Regions from separate parts of the Syntrophotalea carbinolica DSM 2380 genome, predicted to be linked through region 1. Evidence: riboswitches for the same ligand, from Rfam matches in the RefSeq annotation. Region 1 holds a riboswitch; each other region holds the start of a gene.

The links. A riboswitch is a leader RNA that binds a small molecule or an ion and turns the genes downstream of it on or off. The one in region 1 is predicted to bind molybdenum cofactor.
Region 2: it holds a riboswitch for molybdenum cofactor, as region 1 does, so the genes downstream of both, glp (molybdopterin molybdotransferase MoeA) here and PCAR_RS13710 (aldehyde ferredoxin oxidoreductase family protein) in region 1, are expected to answer to the same signal.
Region 3: it holds a riboswitch for molybdenum cofactor, as region 1 does, so the genes downstream of both, PCAR_RS04080 (aldehyde ferredoxin oxidoreductase family protein) here and PCAR_RS13710 (aldehyde ferredoxin oxidoreductase family protein) in region 1, are expected to answer to the same signal.
Region 4: it holds a riboswitch for molybdenum cofactor, as region 1 does, so the genes downstream of both, PCAR_RS02970 (aldehyde ferredoxin oxidoreductase family protein) here and PCAR_RS13710 (aldehyde ferredoxin oxidoreductase family protein) in region 1, are expected to answer to the same signal.

What each region holds. Positions count from the first base shown of each region.
Region 1 is NC_007498.2:2,956,752-2,960,946, reverse strand. It holds gene PCAR_RS13725 (acyl-CoA thioesterase) at 1-216, opposite strand, end outside; gene PCAR_RS13720 (radical SAM/SPASM family putative metalloenzyme maturase) at 462-1,877, shown strand; molybdenum cofactor riboswitch at 2,150-2,269, shown strand; gene PCAR_RS13710 (aldehyde ferredoxin oxidoreductase family protein) at 2,300-4,186, shown strand.
Region 2 is NC_007498.2:317,771-321,965, forward strand. It holds gene mdh (iron-dependent methanol dehydrogenase) at 1-690, opposite strand, end outside; molybdenum cofactor riboswitch at 1,441-1,567, shown strand; gene glp (molybdopterin molybdotransferase MoeA) at 1,903-3,120, shown strand; gene PCAR_RS01920 (iron-containing alcohol dehydrogenase) at 3,455-4,195, shown strand, end outside.
Region 3 is NC_007498.2:803,190-807,384, reverse strand. It holds gene PCAR_RS04085 (TetR/AcrR family transcriptional regulator) at 1-608, opposite strand, end outside; gene PCAR_RS04080 (aldehyde ferredoxin oxidoreductase family protein) at 877-2,604, opposite strand; molybdenum cofactor riboswitch at 2,640-2,761, opposite strand; gene PCAR_RS17665 (PAS domain S-box protein) at 3,017-4,195, opposite strand, start outside.
Region 4 is NC_007498.2:554,958-559,152, forward strand. It holds gene PCAR_RS02965 (MoaD/ThiS family protein) at 1-1, opposite strand, end outside; gene PCAR_RS02970 (aldehyde ferredoxin oxidoreductase family protein) at 110-1,843, opposite strand; molybdenum cofactor riboswitch at 1,879-1,998, opposite strand; gene PCAR_RS02975 (VWA domain-containing protein) at 2,233-3,255, opposite strand; gene PCAR_RS02980 (hypothetical protein) at 3,266-4,066, opposite strand; gene PCAR_RS02985 (vWA domain-containing protein) at 4,163-4,195, opposite strand, start outside.

The DNA.
Region 1 (4,195 bases):
GCCGACGAAGACAGGGTAATGAAAGTCAAGCCTGTCGATGGAGGCGGTCACGACGTTGCGGCGGGTATGGCGCATGGCGACGACGCCGGCGGCATTGTCGATGAGTTTCATGATCGTGCCACCGTGGACGTTGCCGGCCGGATTCGCGTCTCCGGGCATGGCGACCTGTGCCAGTACGACCCTCGTTTGCGAAACCGTTTTGACCTGATTGGGCATGAAAACCTCCTGTTATGGTGGAAGTATAAAAGCAGTATATCGTATCCGGCAATAAATCGTTCCCTGCGAGATAATGCCCTCGCCAAGATCCTTGATAACTGAATTCAGTGAAAACGGCCGGTTGTAAAAATAGCCAAATATTTTAAAAATAACTTGTAAAATGTTTCGGCCTGGTATACATATTTATTCAGGACGATTCTTCTTTTTATGTGTCTTTGGCAATTTTCCAAATGGGAAATACGCATATGTTTAACGCCGTGAGCACAGAAGGAACAGAGACTGAGCCGGCTTTGCGGGATTATCCGAGCAAGTTGTTCGTCGAGACCACTACCCACTGCAATCTGCGCTGCCCCATGTGTGTCAAGCAGTCGCAGGACAGCCAGGTGACCGACGGAGACCTCCGCCCGGAGTTATTCGACGCCCTCGAACCCGCTTTCCCTCGGCTCGAATCCCTGGTCCTCAACGGCATCGGCGAACCGCTTATGCACCCGCATCTGCTTGATTGGGTTGCTAGAGCCCGCCAGGCAATGCCTGATGACGCCTGGATCGGATTTCAGTCCAACGGCCTGCTGCTCGACAAGTCCATTGCCCGCAAGCTGGTGGCCGCAGGGCTCGACCGCATCTGCCTGTCGGTGGACGGAGTGAAGCCGGAAACTTTCAGCAAGGTTCGGGAAGGCGAGAATCTCAGCGATATGGCGCGAGCCTTTGCGGTATTGTCCGAAGCCCGCCGAACCCAACCGGGCAGCCGGCTGAAGGTTGGGGCCGAGTTCGTCACCATGCGTGAAAACTTTCGCCAGCTGCCTGATGTGGTGCGCTGGGTGGCGCAGCGCGGCGCCGATTTCTGCATCGTTTCACAGACCTTGCCCTACACCCCGGCTTCGGTGCAACAGGCCACCTACCACAGCTCCAGCGAGGCAGCAGTGGCTATTTTTAACGAGTGGAAGCAGCGCTTGGCGGAGTTGGGCCTGGATATCCATCTTTACGATCAAACCCCTTGGAAGCGGAAAACACAGGGGGGGCTGGAAGTGGCGTCTTATAGATTCCATAATACCTCCAAAATTCCTTGGAGACGGCAAGGATCGGGAGGCCTGGAGGGCGATCCACGCATTGACCAGGTCAATCAGCTGATCGACAAGATGCGGCTCGAGGCGCGTCGGCGGGAGACTTTCGTGGACGTCAGGCAAATACTCACCCGGGATATGACACTGCAAGACGAAGTGGAAGAAGTTTACGCAGAGGCGCAGAGGGTGGCCGATGAAATGGGTATCGAACTCAAACTGCCGGCTATCACCCCCTTGGCGGATCGCAGGTGTGATTTCGTCACTGGTGGCTCGGCTTTCATCTCCTGGTACGGTGGGGTGCATCCCTGTTATTACCTTTGGCACCAGTATCGATGCTATGTCGGCGACTGGGACCGGCTGGTCAAGGTTAAGGAGTTCGGTAATCTCAACGAACGGCCGCTATTGGAGATCTGGAACGATACCGAGTTTCAGGTTTTTCGCCGTAATGTTTTAGAGTTTGACTATCCCTACTGCAGCAACTGCTGGGGAGCACCCTGCAATCTGGTGCAGGAGGAAGACTTTCAGGAAAATTGCTATTCCGGCAATGAACCGTGTGGCGCCTGTCAGTGGGCCATGGGATTGTTGCAGTGTCTGCAGTAGCAGCAGTGTTGTCTCAAGTCAGTCGCTTCGAGATAGTCTCGTTCGCTATCCGGTGACAAGTCGATCTGTTTGTCATTTTGAGCATTTTGCTGCTCGGCAAGGCAGAAATCTGATCGCTGTTCGTGGGCGAGTTTTTTAAATAAAAAATAAATAGCCAAATAATATAAAATTTCACTTGAAAAAATGTAGCATCTATTATATTAATCCAAATGTATTCCCCTGGATCCCTGTTATGCCCCTGAACGTACAAATGGACTCTCCTCTGCGGAGGGTACAGAACACGTCTCCGAGTCTTAAGCCTAAAAGGATGGACCTCATGGCTGACGGGCCGGCAGGGTTTCGCTGGAAACGGCGGAGCCTCCCTTTCGGAAAGGAGATATTTGCATTTTGAGCAACCTCGTCTGAGGAAGGGAGAACAGCACATGTTAGGTGGTTATTGGCAAAAGATCGCGGTCATTGATTTGACCAACGAAACAGTGGAATACATCGAGCCCAGTGAAGATGACCTGAAAAAATATATTGGCGGCAGCGGTCTGGGTGCTAAGTTGCTGTATGAAAACACCGCGCCCGGTATCGACCCGTTGGGGCCGGAAAACGTCCTGATCTGCATGACCGGTCCTTATGTCGGTACCAAGGTGGCTCAGTCGGGTCGTTGGGAGCTGATCACTAAAGGTCCTCTGACCGGGATTTATCTCGAATCCGACTGCGGCGGCAAGTGGGGCGCGACCCTCAAGTCCTGCGGCCTCGACGGCTTGATGGTCAAGGGCAAGGCAAAGCAGCCTGTATATGTCACCATCGTGGACGACGATATTCAGATCAAAAAGGCCGATAAGCTGTGGGGCAAGGGCACTTTTGATACCGATAAGATTCTCAAGGAAGAACTGGGCAGAGGTTCCCAGGCTATTTCCATCGGCCAAGCCGGAGAAAAATTGGTCAAGTTTGCCGCTATTATGACCGATGGCCGGGAAGGTCGCGCTGCCGGTCGTGGCGGCGGCGGCGCCGTCATGGGTTCCAAGAACCTTAAGGCCATCGCCTGTAAAGGGTCAAAAAAGGTCGCTATCGCCAGACCCGAGCCCTATGAAGAGCTGGTCAAGGAAATTCGCGCCAAAACCAAAGAAGTCTACGACGGACCGCTCGGCACTTACGGCACCTCCTGCGCCGTTGAAATTTTCAACGACTGCGGTGACCTGCCGATCAAGAACTGGCTATGGGGAACCTGGGACAAGGCTGCCAAAGTTTCAGGCCAGGAGCTGGCCAAGACAGTTCTCAAGAAGCGCTACCACTGCGGCGGTTGCCTGATCGGTTGCGGTCGTACCGTAGAGATTCCCGCGGGTGCTTTCAAGATGAAAGAGGGGGGCGGTCCCGAGTACGAAACCCTCGGCCTGCTCGGCTCCAACTGTCTGGTTGACGATGTGGAAGCCATCTGTAAGGGTAATGAAATTTGTAACGATTACGGTGTCGATACCATCGAAGCCGCCGGGATTATCTCTTTCCTTATGGAGGCCTGGGAACATGGCATGATCGACGAGGGCGATACCGACGGTCTGGAGATGACCTGGGGTAACGGCCTGGCCATGTGCGAGATGCTCGAGAAGGTCTGTTTGCGCAAAGGTATCGGTGACCCTTGTTCCCAGGGCATTTTTGAAGCCGTTAAACGCGTCGGCCCTGCCAGCGAAGAGTTTGCCATTCATACCAAGGGGATGATGTTCCCCGCCCATGATCCGCGCGGTCGCGGCGGCCTCGGCGTTGCCTACGCCACCTCCAACCGCGGTGCCTGTCATATGCAGGCCTACAACCAGGACTTCGAGGGCGAAGGCTGCTTCAATATCGCGGATCTGGGCTACGATGCGCCTTTGCCTCCTTACACCAACGAAGGCAAAGGCAAGTTCGTTGCCGATCAGCAGCATTTCATGAGCATGATGGATTCGCTGAAGCTCTGCAAATTCTCCATCTTCGGCGGTATGACCGTTGGCCCCATGACCCAATTCCTCAATCATATCGTCGGCTGGGACTTCACCAACGAACAGTGGCTGGAATGCGGTGAGCGGATCTTCAACCTCAAGCGTCTGTTCAATACCCGTGAAGGCGTCAGCCGTAAGGACGATACCCTGCCGCCTCGTATACTTGCCAGCCCCCGTCAGGGCGGCTCCGGGGATTACGTGCCCGATCTGGGCTATATGTTGCGCGATTACTATCGCGCCCGCGGCTGGGACGAGTGGGGCATACCTACACCGGAAACCCTCAAACGGCTTAGCCTGGATAAATATGAATACCGCAAGGGAGAGCGCACCACGGAAAACCAGCGGTAGATTTAACTG
Region 2 (4,195 bases), 1.0 Mb from region 1:
GATCAGACGGATGGCTTTTTCGGCGCAAGCGTCGGTGATCGGAGTGGCGATGGTGGAAACATAGGCTTCCACGGCGTGAGTCAGGGCATCCATGCCGGTGGCTGCGGTCAGTGCGGGGGGCTTGCCCAGCATCAGAACGGGGTCGTCAACGGCGATCAACGGGGTGACGCGCCAGTCAACGATAGCCATTTTGACATGGGTGTCGGTGTTGGTGATGATGCAAAAGCGGGTCATTTCGGAAGCGGTACCCGCGGTGGTGTTGATGGCGACGAGGGGGGTCATGGGAACGGTGGATTTGTTCACGCCCTCGTAGTCGCGGATGTGGCCGCCACCGGCGGTAACCAGGCCGATACCTTTGGCGCAGTCATGGGAGGAGCCGCCGCCCAGGGAGACGATGAAGTCGCAGCCGTTGTCCTGGAAAACTTTAACGCCGTCGTGGACGTTTTTGTCGGTGGGGTTGGGCTCGGCACCGGGATAGATGACGACATCAACGCCTGCGTCCTTAACGTAACCGGCGATGGTGTCGGCAACACCCATCTTCATCAGACCAGCATCGGTGACGAGAAGAGCTTTTTTTGCGCCAAGTTCTTTGGCCTTGGGGCCAACTTCTTTGGCACAACCGGGGCCCATCAGGGTAACGCTGGGGATGAAGAAGCCGAAAGTAGTTTCTGCGAGATTTACAACGGGCATGATGAATCCTCCTCATAAGATGAGTTTTTTGTGAAAGCAACGAAATGGCTTTCACCACAAATAAAAACATCCGCTTGAAAATCTTACTTACCTGACACCGACAAACTGTAAAAGATTGTCTGAATCAATAATGTACAAAGTTGTTTCGGTGGGTCACCTCCTTCCCATGGTACATATGGGTTCCAATCTATCTTTGAATTTAGTGTTTACCAAATGCCAAAACGATGGTTTATGCATTCGGGCTGGGAGTTATAGGCATTAGCAATTTGAATGCCAGTAGTGTTTACGGTTTGTCTTTCAAAAACAGAACAGCGTGCTTTTTATTTCCGTTGAGACTTCGATTCCCGGCCAAGTCCCGGTCCCTTAGGCGAAAACCGAAATCCATCAAAACAAAACACGGTTAGAGTTTTTGCTTTCAACGGGTCGGGGCGGAGTTGGTGTCGGTGGATGATTGCCCCGTAAATGTGTTCCAGAAGTGATGCGGTGTGTCAAATCAGGTACTGAGTGTTCCTTTTTGTAACGCCCTGGTTGTGTCGATACGTAACGGCTTCAGCTTCGATTCGATACTTGGTTTGATACAGCCCGTTTCGAGTTGGTCTTTGTGGTTGAAAATTTCCGGACATTATTATAACTTGGATGGCCTACGCGAATGAGGGGGCATGGTTTTCGCCTGCCGGGCTTGTTGCGGCCCGGTGGTAGCTACGGCTCCGTCGTTTGCAGGTAACATATTGAATCCACAACAAAGTGCAATCAAGAATGCGCCTCCGAGCCTGATGCCCTAAAAGAGATTTTATCTCTCAGGGGCGTCGGGCCGATGGGTTTCGCCGGAAACAGCGGAGCCTCCCTGTTTTCGGAAAGGAGACCATTGCCTTGGGCTGTTTGAGGTAATGTATCCAAAAAGGTTCTTTCCGATGAAAGGGGGGAACCTTTTTGCGTCGGGTGTTATTGTAGCAGAGATTTTTTGACTTGCAGGGTCAGGTCAAAAAAAATTGAGCAATACGCTGTTTTATCGATTGCGCAATGTTCGATCCGGGGGTAGGACTAAAAGGAAAAGTCCTTGTCTTGAAAAATATTTAACGGTGCCGTGCCGGTGGCTTGGATACCTGTTGTCAGCCCGGGGCTCGCCGTTTTCGAATTTTCCGCTTAGTTTTTTTTGTGGGTTATGGAATATCCTGGAGGAACCAGCCACGTCTGAAGGAGGCCGATACAGCCATGCCGAGCTTTTTGGAAGCCCGAAATCTGATACTTGCAAATGTTCCTCTACTGGGTCAGGAACGCGTTCTTATTAGCGATGCCGTCGGCCGCATTCTGGCCGAAGATGTAACCGCGACCTGGGATATGCCGCGTTGGACCAATTCCGCTATGGACGGTTATGCTGTCCGCAGCCAGGATTGCCAAAAGCCGACACGCCTCGAAGTTATCGATTTTATTCCCGCGGGTGGCGGTTCCGACAAGACGGTCGAACCGGGTACTGCCATCAAAATCATGACCGGGGCTCCTCTGCCGGCAGGGGCCGATGCCATCGTGCCTGTCGAGGAAACGGCCGAGGAGGGGCATCTTGTACATGTTCAAAAGACGGTCAAAGCCCATGCCCATGTTCGTGTCAAAGGCGAAGACGTGAAGCAGGGCGAATGTGTGGTGCCGCGAGGGACGCTGCTTCGACCTGCGGAAATCGGCATGTTGGCATCGTACGGCAAGGTGTTTGTGCCGGTTTACCGTAAACCTCGTGTCGCTATTCTATCTACGGGGGACGAACTTGTAGAGCTGGGCGAGACCCTCAGCGAAGATCGCATCATCAACAGCAACTCGCTGGCTCTGGTCGCATCCCTGAAAGAAATCGGCGCCGAACCGGTCGTCCTTGGCATTGCACTTGACAATCGGGCCAGCCATATAGAAAAAATCAGCGAAGGACTCAAAGCCGATGCGTTGATAACCTCCGCCGGCGTATCCACCGGCGACCGGGATTTTGTTCGTTCGGTGTTGGAGGAGCTTGGGGTCAAACCTGTTTTCTGGAAAGTCGATATCAAGCCGGGGCGGCCGACGACCTTTGCCATGAGGGAAGGAACTCCCGTCTTTTCGCTGCCCGGCAATCCCGTCTCGACCATGGTTACCTTCGAGGAGCTGGTGAAGCCGGCGTTGCTGAAAATGATGGGGCATACCAAGGTGATCAAGCAGGAAATCGAAGCGGTTCTGGAGAGCGATCTGACCAAAAAACGCCTCGGGGTTCTCAATTTTCAGAGAGTCAATATCCGTCTTCAGGACGGATGCTATTTCGCCAGTTGCTCCGGTGACCAGAATACCGGCATCTTAAAGACCATGGTGCGCGCCGATGCTCTGGCCCTGCTGCCGGAAGACAAGGATGTATTCAAGGTCGGTGAAAAAGTCAAAGTTCATCTGCTGAGTTCGCAGGTTGGCATGTCGGAGATGTGATGCCGTTGCCACCAGCTAGTGTGCATGCGGAAACCCGTGGTGCACACTGTGCGGTTTTTGTAAGGGAAAAGGATCGTTTTCGGATGAAAACAAGATAGTTTCCGGGGCGCGGAATCGTCCCCGGGAAAGCCGCGGAAAAGTTTCTTTTGACTCTAACTGCCGAATTACTATACTGTAAACGTTATGTTTCCCTGTCGGTTGACAACGGTGAATGCTGCCATGCGGGCAGTTTGCAACCGACGGAACGGCACTGGCGTTGGAGTGAAATCGGCACAGCCAAGGTATGTTGCCGTTGAGCGGAAAAGAGATGAGCCCTTTGTCAAAGGGAGATTCCGTGAGCATTCGCAAGTTTGTTACACCGGAAATTATTTTCGGGCAGGGCGCGCTCAGCCAGATCGGCGAAAGTGCTGCACGCAGCGGTGCCTCCAAGGTCTTCGTCGTCACGGATCAGGGGCTTATCGACGCCGGGTGGGTAGATAAAGCGCTTTATTATCTGCGCAATGCCGGGTTGCAGTATGAAATCTTTTCATCCATAACCTCCAACCCCAAGGACTTGGAAGTCACCGAAGGCGTTGCCCATTATCTGCGTTCGGGATGCGATGCCCTGGTTGCGGTGGGAGGGGGCAGTCCGGCCGATACCGCCAAAGCCATCGCCACCCTGGCGACCAACGGCGGCGAATTGCAGGATTACGAGGGGGTGAATAAAATCCGGCATCCACTGCCGCCGATGGTCATTGTTCCCAGTACTGCCGGTACCGGATCCGAAGTCAGCCAGTTCGCCATCATCGTCGATCATCAACGACGTCTCAAGATGTCGATTATCTCCAAGTCACTGATTCCGGATATCGCCATTATCGATCCGGATTTGCTCAACACCAAATCCGCCCGGCTTGCTGCCGCAACGGGCATGGACGCCCTGTCCCATGCCATCGAGTCGTATGTTTCGCTGGCGGCTACGCCGCTGACGGACATTCATGCTCTGAACGCCATCCGGTTGATTTTTGCAAATCTTAAACAATCGGTTTTCGATCGACAGGATGCCGTGGCCAATAACAATATGGCCATGGCCAGTCTC
Region 3 (4,195 bases), 1.5 Mb from region 1:
TCGATCCCGTGAACGATAAAATCGACCAGCCAATCACTCGGCGGCAATGCAGGGTTTTCAAGTTCCATGGCCTCGGCCACCGCGGGTAACTGTCCGGCCAGACACAGATAGCGCGCCAGGGATCCGAGAGCAAAATTCAATCGCCAGAACAGCTGATCACGCTCCAAACGCGGCAGCGCTTCGCACAGCATATCGAGCAACAACCGAAACAACGGAGCTACCAGACGGTAAAACATCTGCCTCAGGCCCTCATCCGGCTCGATCAGGGCCCTGCCAATCAGAGCCACGAAATTGCGACTGCCCTGATCCTGTTCTGAAAACCGCACGGTCGGCTCCACGAAAGCGCGCACCACCTGTTCCACACCGTAACCGGCACGGTTGCGCAATTCGTGCAGAGCCTTTATGCGTTCGGCATTCAGGGGCTCCATGCGACGTTTGAACACCGCCTCGATGAGACCATCTTTGGATCCGAAATGGTAATGCACCGCTGCCAGATTCACCCCGGCAGCAGAGGTTATGCGGCGCAACGAGGTGCCGCGAAAACCGTGTGGCGCAAAAAGCGCTTCGGCGCAGTCCAGAATTTTCTTTTTAGTATCGGCATGATCCATAGGGCAACACTCCGCGTTAATACGATCTCCTCATCACTCAGATCAAATTAAACAAACGTTTAAATGAGGGTCAAGTCTTTTTTGCACAAGGATACTTTTACGATGCAGAGACATCGCACACCGAAAAAAAAAAGCCGCTCGGACCGAAAGGTCCGAACGGCAATAAATCTCAACCATGAACAGGAGGCATTAAAGCAGTCAGGGCAAGAACACCCACCCGGAAGGGTGCCCTTGCCCCGGCCCGGCGAAAGAGCCCCCTTTCGCCTAATTAAAAATTCCAGAATTCGTCGATTTCCTCGTCGCTGAAATCCCAGATGGCATTATGCGGCGGAACCTCCTCAAGAGAGAAGAATTCAGGCAACCGGTCATCCGCATTGCTCATGCCGGCGGCCAGGTTGAACTCATGCTCAAGTTTGAGAATCTTCTTACCGAGTTCAGCCACGCCATCGTTGTCAAGCTCGATACCGTAACGGGCAGAGACCATATCGTTGAGAGCCTCGGCACATTCGGGAATGTCGAGCATGGGGAACGCTACGAATACGCACATGCCGGTGCTGTCGATATAAGCCGTGCCGATCTGCAGGTTACGCGACAATTCGACCTGACCTTCTTTGCTCAAAGGATCGACGAACCCGCCGCACTTGAGGATATTGGTAGCGATTGAATAACCGGAGGTATGGTCCGCGCCCATCGTCGAGGTCGCATAGGTAATGCCGATCCCTTTAACCGAGCGGGGGTCATAAGCGGGGATACCCTGGTTTTTGACCACCGGCACCCGGGTCAGGCCGTAAGCATTGCCGACCGATCCCGTACCGTTGCCGATGATATGGCCCAGAGCGGTGCCTTTACCGACTTCTTCGCGCAGCAGTCGGATGGCGCCCTTGCCGTCGCCCCAGGGAATGATGCCGGCTTCCATCACCACGCCCATGCAGACCACGCCTTCGATGGAATCGACGCCGATATCATCCATGATATTGTCGCAGGTCGCGATATCGTCCAGGTCTTCGATGAGACAGTCGGCACCCAGTCCCCAGATGGTTTCATATTCGAAGCCGGAGGTCAGATAGTTGCCATCTTTGTCGTTGTAGACCTGGGAGCACTGAATCAGGCAGCCGGCATGGCAACCGTGCTTGGGATGGCCGTTGCGCTCCACGATGGTGTCGTGCATGGTTTCACCGGAGATCTTGTCGTGGTGTTCCCACTGACCATAACGGAAGTTCTTGGTCGGCAGACCACCGGCTTCGTGCAGGATATTGACCAGGATGTTGGTACCGTAGGTGGGCAGGCCCTGCCCCGAAACGGGGTGATCCAACAGCGCTTTGGCAAACACCCGGGCGGCCTTCTTGAACTTGTCGGGGTCGGCTATCGCCACTTTGCCGGCGCCGGTGCCGTCAACCGTGATGCATTTGATCTTTTTGGAGCCCATGACCGCGCCCATGCCGCCGCGGCCGTGGGAACGGATCTTGTGATCCGGGTCCTTGACGGAAATGTTGGCCATGGCCATGCGTTTTTCGCCGGGGATGCCGATGGTCATGACGCCGACTTTGGGGCCGAAACGTTTTTCCATCTCGCCGATGACGGCAAAGTTCTGCATGCCGACGACTTCCGACTCTTCATTGATGGTCACGCCGTCCTTGTCCACATGCAAACGGTACCACTTATCCTCGGCGGGAATCCCTTCGATGATCATGGCCTGAATGCCGAGCTTGGCGAACTGCTGGGCGGTCGTCCCACCGGCATTGGACTCTTTGATGCCGTAGGTCAGAGGGCTTTTACCGCCGCAGGACATGCGACCGGAGTTTGCGGCCGGGGTGCCCGACAGCATTCCGGGGGCAAAAATGAGTTTATTATTGGGACCGAGCGGGTGACAGGTGGGGTTTACCTCGGCCGCCACAATCGTGGTGGTCAGGGCACGGCCACCGAGGGTTTTCCATTCGGCGGGTACCTCTTCGGTCTTGACGGTCAGATCAGACATGTTGACACGTACAATGTGCATAGCTTGTTTTCCTCCCAATGCGAAATTAATGGAACGGAACTCCGGGATTATCTCCTTTCCAAACGCGGGAGGCATCGCCGTTTCCAGCGAAACCCTTTGGCCAGACGCCCTGAAGACCATCCCCTTAGGCGGACCTGGCTCGGAGACTGCCGCGCATTGAAGCGGCCATAGCTGCACGGGTCAGCTAAAAACCGTTGCGGGCGCGAAAGAACCGCTTGATTGGGTTATAGCACAAGCCGAATTCGGCAGACAGGTCATGATTCGGGGTATTTAAGGGTATTATCGCATACCCGATCGAACATTTTACTGCCTAAAACAGTGTTCGATGCTGTATACATCATCGCGAAGATGTTCGCTATCAAACCTGTACATGGCAAACCATTGAGGAACGGGCGAGGATTGTGCAGGATGGTCAGGCGTCTTGATCCACGGTGAGAGAACGACGCCCGATCAGGTAGGAATGCAGATTGACATTTTTGCCCCGCAAGCCCAATTTACGGCGGATATTTTTGCGGTGGGTCTGTACGGTTTCGAAAGCCAGGTTCATGGCTTCGCAGATATCCTTGGTGGAACACCCGGCCTGAATAAACTGGCAGATGCGCATTTCCGTCTTACTCAATTTCAGCAGATTGGCATCGATTTCCGACGCCGAACCGCTGGTCAGGCCGATAAGCTGTTCCCGCACGAGATCCAGATAGCTGGCGCGGATATTCTCGGAAGATTCGCCTTCAATGCGATCGATGGCCGGCAGCAGATGGGAACGAATCCTGCGCGCGAGGGTATTTTCGAACTCCTTGCGGTCACCGTCGACGCTTTTCATAACGTTGCGCAAGGTCACATTCATCTCTTCCACCTGCTGTTTTTCCATACGCAGGCGTTCTTCCAGGGCCTTTTGCCGGGAAATATCCCGCACAATGATGGACCAGAAGTGACGGCCGTCAATGGCGACAGAGGTCACCATGAAACTGGTCGGCAGCATGCTGCCGTCGGTCCGTCGCACCTGGATTTCCGCGCTCATGCTGGTTTCGCCACCTAGAGCCGCGACGCAGGAGGTAAGTGTCCAGCGGCCATGATTATCGGTCAGATCGCGCAAATCCTTGCCGATCAGTTCATCCGCACTGCAGCCATGAATCTGCCCGGCTCGCTGATTGGCCTTTACAATACGATAGTCATCGCTTAGCAGCAAAATACCGTTACCGACCGACTGAAATATGAGCCGCAGCATCTTTTCCGAGTTCGTCAGAGCTCGGGTACGTTCGGCGACCAATCTTTCAAGATGCTGGCGACTATCCACCAGCCAGGTTATATCGTTGAGAATCAGGATATATCCGGACGGCACATCGGCATGGGGGGCAAAGGGCACCAAGCGAAGATTAAACCATTGCCCGGCCCAGGACAGATAGATTTCATGGTGGGAATCGGGCGTATAAGCGGCAAGGACCTCATCCAGTCCGCTGCCGGACAGGGCCAGCAATTGCCAAAACGGGACACTGCGCCAGGCACACTCGCTGAAAAACTGCTCGGCGGCCGGGTTGAGATGCGTCACCATGCCGCGGGAATCCGACACCATGACCAGATTGGTGGTCGCGGA
Region 4 (4,195 bases), 1.3 Mb from region 1:
TGGGGTACCTGTTTGTCGGTAAAGAAAATGCGGTTTTAGTTTATTGCGGTCGAAAAAAGAATGGGCACCCCATTGGGGTGCCCACTGGTATTGCATATCAGCGCGACTCTTAGAAGTTCCAGAGTTCGTCGATTTCTTCGGGAGTGAAGTCCCAAACCGCATTGTGAGGCGGAATCGGCTCAAGCTCGAAGAACTCGGGCAGACGGTCGTCTTCGTTGGTGAAGCCGGCCTTGGTGTTCCACTCTTTTTCCATTTTCAGAATCCTGGTACCCAGAGCGACGAAGTCGTCAACGCTCATTTCCACACCGAAGCGGGCGGCGAGCATGTCCACCAGGGCGGGCAGTACTTCAGGGATATCCAGGGCCGGGAAGGCTACGAAGATACACATACCGGTGCTGTCGACAGCGGTGGTAGCGATCTGCAGGTTGCGGGAAAGCTCAACCTGGCCTTCCTTGCTCAGAGGATCGACGAAGCCGCCGACCTTGAGGATGTTGGTGGCGATGGTGTAACCGGCAGTGTGGTCGGCACCCTGGGTCGTGGTAGCGTAGGTGATACCGATACCCTTAACCGAACGGGGGTCGTAAGCCGGGATACCCTGGTTCTTGACAACCGGTACGCGGGTCAGGCCGAAAGCCTTGCCGACGGAGCCGGTGCCGTTGCCGAGGATGCGGCCGAGAGGGGTACACTTGCCGATTTCCTCGTTCATGATGCGCAGGGCTTCTTTACCGTCACCCCAGGGCAGAACGCCGGCTTCCATGGCAACGGCGAGCAGTACGGCGCCTTCGATGGAGTCGATGCCGATGTTGTCCATGGCGTTGTCAATGCGGGCGCAATCGTCCAGGTCTTCAATCAGGCAGTTGATGCCGAGGCCCCATACGGTCTCGTATTCGAAGCCGGAGGTGATGTACTCACCTTTGTCATCGGTATAAACCTGGGAACACTGGATGATACAACCGGCATGGCAGCCATGCTTGGTGTGACCGTTGGGACGGCCGGCGATGGTGTCGTGCATGGTTTCGCCGGACACTTTGTCGTGGTGCTCGCAGGTGCCGTACTTGAAGTTTTTGGTCGGCAGGCCGCCGGCTTCGTTCAGGATGTTGATCAGAACGTTGGTGCCGTAGGTCGGCAGACCTTCGCCGGTAACGGGGTGGTCGAGCATGCCCTTGGCGAAAACTTTGGCAGCGGCACGGAATTTCTCGGGATCGGCGATGGCTACTTTGCCGGCCCCGGTAGCATCAACGGTGATGGCCTTGATCTTTTTGGAGCCCATTACGGCGCCGAGGCCGCCACGACCATGGGAACGGATCTTCTGGTCGGGGTCTTTAACCGAGATGTTGGCGGAAGCCAGGCGGTTTTCGCCGGGGATGCCGATGGTCATGACGCCGATCTTCTTGTCGAACTTCTCGTTCATGGCTTCGATGACGTCGAAGTTCTGCTTGCCAACCAGTTCGGACGCGTCCTCGAAGGTTACGCCGTCCATGGTGACATGCAGGCGGTACCATTTGTCTTCTTTGGGCAGGCCTTCGATGATCATGGCCTTGATGCCCATTTTGGCGAATTGCTGAGCGGTGGTGCCACCGGAGTTGGACTCCTTGATGGTACCGGTCAGGGGGCTCTTGGCGCCGGCGGACATACGGCCGGAGTTAGCGGCCGGGGTGCCGGACAGCTGGCCGGGGGCGAAAACCAGCTTGTTGTTGGGGCCGAGGGCATGACAGCTGGGGGGTACTTCCGCCGCAACGATGGTAGAGGTCAGGGCGCGACCACCCAAGGTTGCGAATTCGGCGGGGACTTCCTCAACTTTGCAGGTGAGGTCCGTCATGTTAACGCGAAAGATTTTATCCATTCTCTTGCTTCCTCCCAATCTTTTACTATCTGGAATGGTTCCGGGTAAAATCTCCTTTCCAAAAAGGGAGGCGCCACTGTTTCCAGCGGAACCCGTCGGCCTGTCGCCATAAGGACCTTCCCAGTAGGCAGCGAGGCTCGGAGATTGGTAGTATTGCGTCAATTCTCGATGCGATATTTCAAAGATCATCTTCAGCTTCTTGATTTATAACACAAAATAGAACGAAAGTTCAATATGGTATGGCGTATACCTTTTCAGTTTGGGTTTCGGCTTTCAGGGTAGGCGTAATATACTGAAATGGTTCGGAAAATCCATTTCTCAAATGAGTAAACAACGGGGTTTTATATTCCTTTGAAGAGTTTTTTTTCGATTTTTTTTGTTGGGAAATTTTATAAAAGTAAAAAAGGGATATAAAAAATCAGGCTAAGCAGAAGAAATATCGGAGCGAGATCCAGGGAGGTCGGGCGCGCGGGGAGATCGACGGGGGAGGCTGTTGTGGAGGTGATGTTTTTCAGGAGTCTTGTTGCGATGTGCTCCGGCTGCCGGTCGCCCAGATTCAGATAGCTGCCTCCGGTCGCTACGGCGATTTCCTGAAGGGTTTGCGGGTCGTGACGGGTCTTTAAGGGGATATCGTGAGCATCCAGGTAAAAACCGTCTATTTCGGTGGAGCCTTTTCGCCGGATGGGGATGAAAACCTCACGGGGGCTTCCCACCCCGACAGTATAAACAGGTGTTTGGTGCCCGGAACCTTGCGAGAGGCCCTGCATGATTTCCGAACGGGTATTTTCGGTGTCCTCGCCATCGGTGATGAGGATGACCGCCTTTGCCGGTAAGCCCGGCTGGCTGTCGACCATCATCAAGCCGCTGTCGATCGCAGCCAGCAGATTGCTACCGGACTCCGTCAGGTCTCCAAGCGCGGTATGGGTCGCCATGTAGCGCACGAAACCGAGGTCGCGGGTCGGCGATACGACTTCAATGCCGTTGCGGGCGAAAAAGAACAGCCCGACTTTTTCTCCATCCAGTCGTTTCAAAAGAGCCAGTACGCATTGCCGAGCGGCGTTCAGCCGGTTGGAAAGCGGGCTGGTCGTATTCACCGATGGTTGTTTCAGAACCACGTCTTCGGCCAGCATCGATTTACTGACGTCGATACCGACGGCCAGGACCAGATTTTCACTGATGGAACCGGCGCGCATGACGGTGATCTCCGGGCCGGCCAGCGCGGTAATCAGGCTGGCCAGGCCGAGCAGCGGCAGCAGGCAACGAGCCGCGCGACGCCAGCGGGGGTTGCCGTTGACGGTGGCTCTGAACCGATGACGCAGGCGGTTGAGATAGTGTTCTGTGGACAGAATCCGCCAGGCCATGGGAATGAGTAAGAAAATCAGCCAGAATAACTCGGGAGACGTGAATCGCATGACCTACCGCCTATTTCTCGACGCGGGTTTCCAGGGGCACGCCTGGCGCGAAACCAGCGACATCGGGAATGAACGCTTCCAGTTGTTCCTGGACCTCGGACATGTTTTCCTGGCGGATTTCGCTCAGGCCTATTTTCCGGTATTCGCCGAGACCTACGATGAGTTCCATATTCCAGCGCGGTAGTGAGCGATCCAGTGTTGAGCTGCTGGTCCGGTCGACGAGGTCGATGGAGCTTTTATAATCATCAATGGCGTCGGATAGGAATTTGGCGGCTTTGCGGCCGTCCTGTTCGAAATTAAGTACACTGTATGCCAGCATGACCGATACATTGCCTTTGAGGTTGAGTAGTTTCCAGTCCTGCGGGCCAGGTTGCATGCCCATGCTATCGAGATTTGCCGCGCATCGGTCGCGCAGGGAGAGCAGCTGCGAGTGGAAGGTTTGCAGTTGTTGCCGTTGTTCCGCTGCCAGATATCGATTGCCGAGCATGGCATTGATCTGTTTGAAGTGCCGGACGGCCAGTTGCCATTGCTGCCATAGACGAGCGTATTCGGCTTCCGGCATGGCCACCCCGAGGGTTTTACCCTGGAGGATGACTTGCTTGAGTTCGTCCAGGCTGGCTTGGTGGTCTTCATCCGGGGGCATGCTCGCCAGATGCGCGTTGAGTTGCTGCAGCGCCTCAAGGTGGGCGGTTTTTTCCCGGAAGCCGACAATGCCGGCCATCAGCAGCGCAACCCCTGCGACCAGCACGAGTAGCAGGCCGGCAAGGGTGGCGCGCTTATGATGTCGAAGGATATCGTTGATGTTGGACATGGTTTATTCCTCGCAATTGTCTTGAATCGTTAAATCATGATAGCCATCTGCGGCGGGCCACGGGGTACCGGGCAGAATTCTGCAACAACGGTTGCATTACAGCTTTCGCAGCGCTGGCAGGCTGCGCAA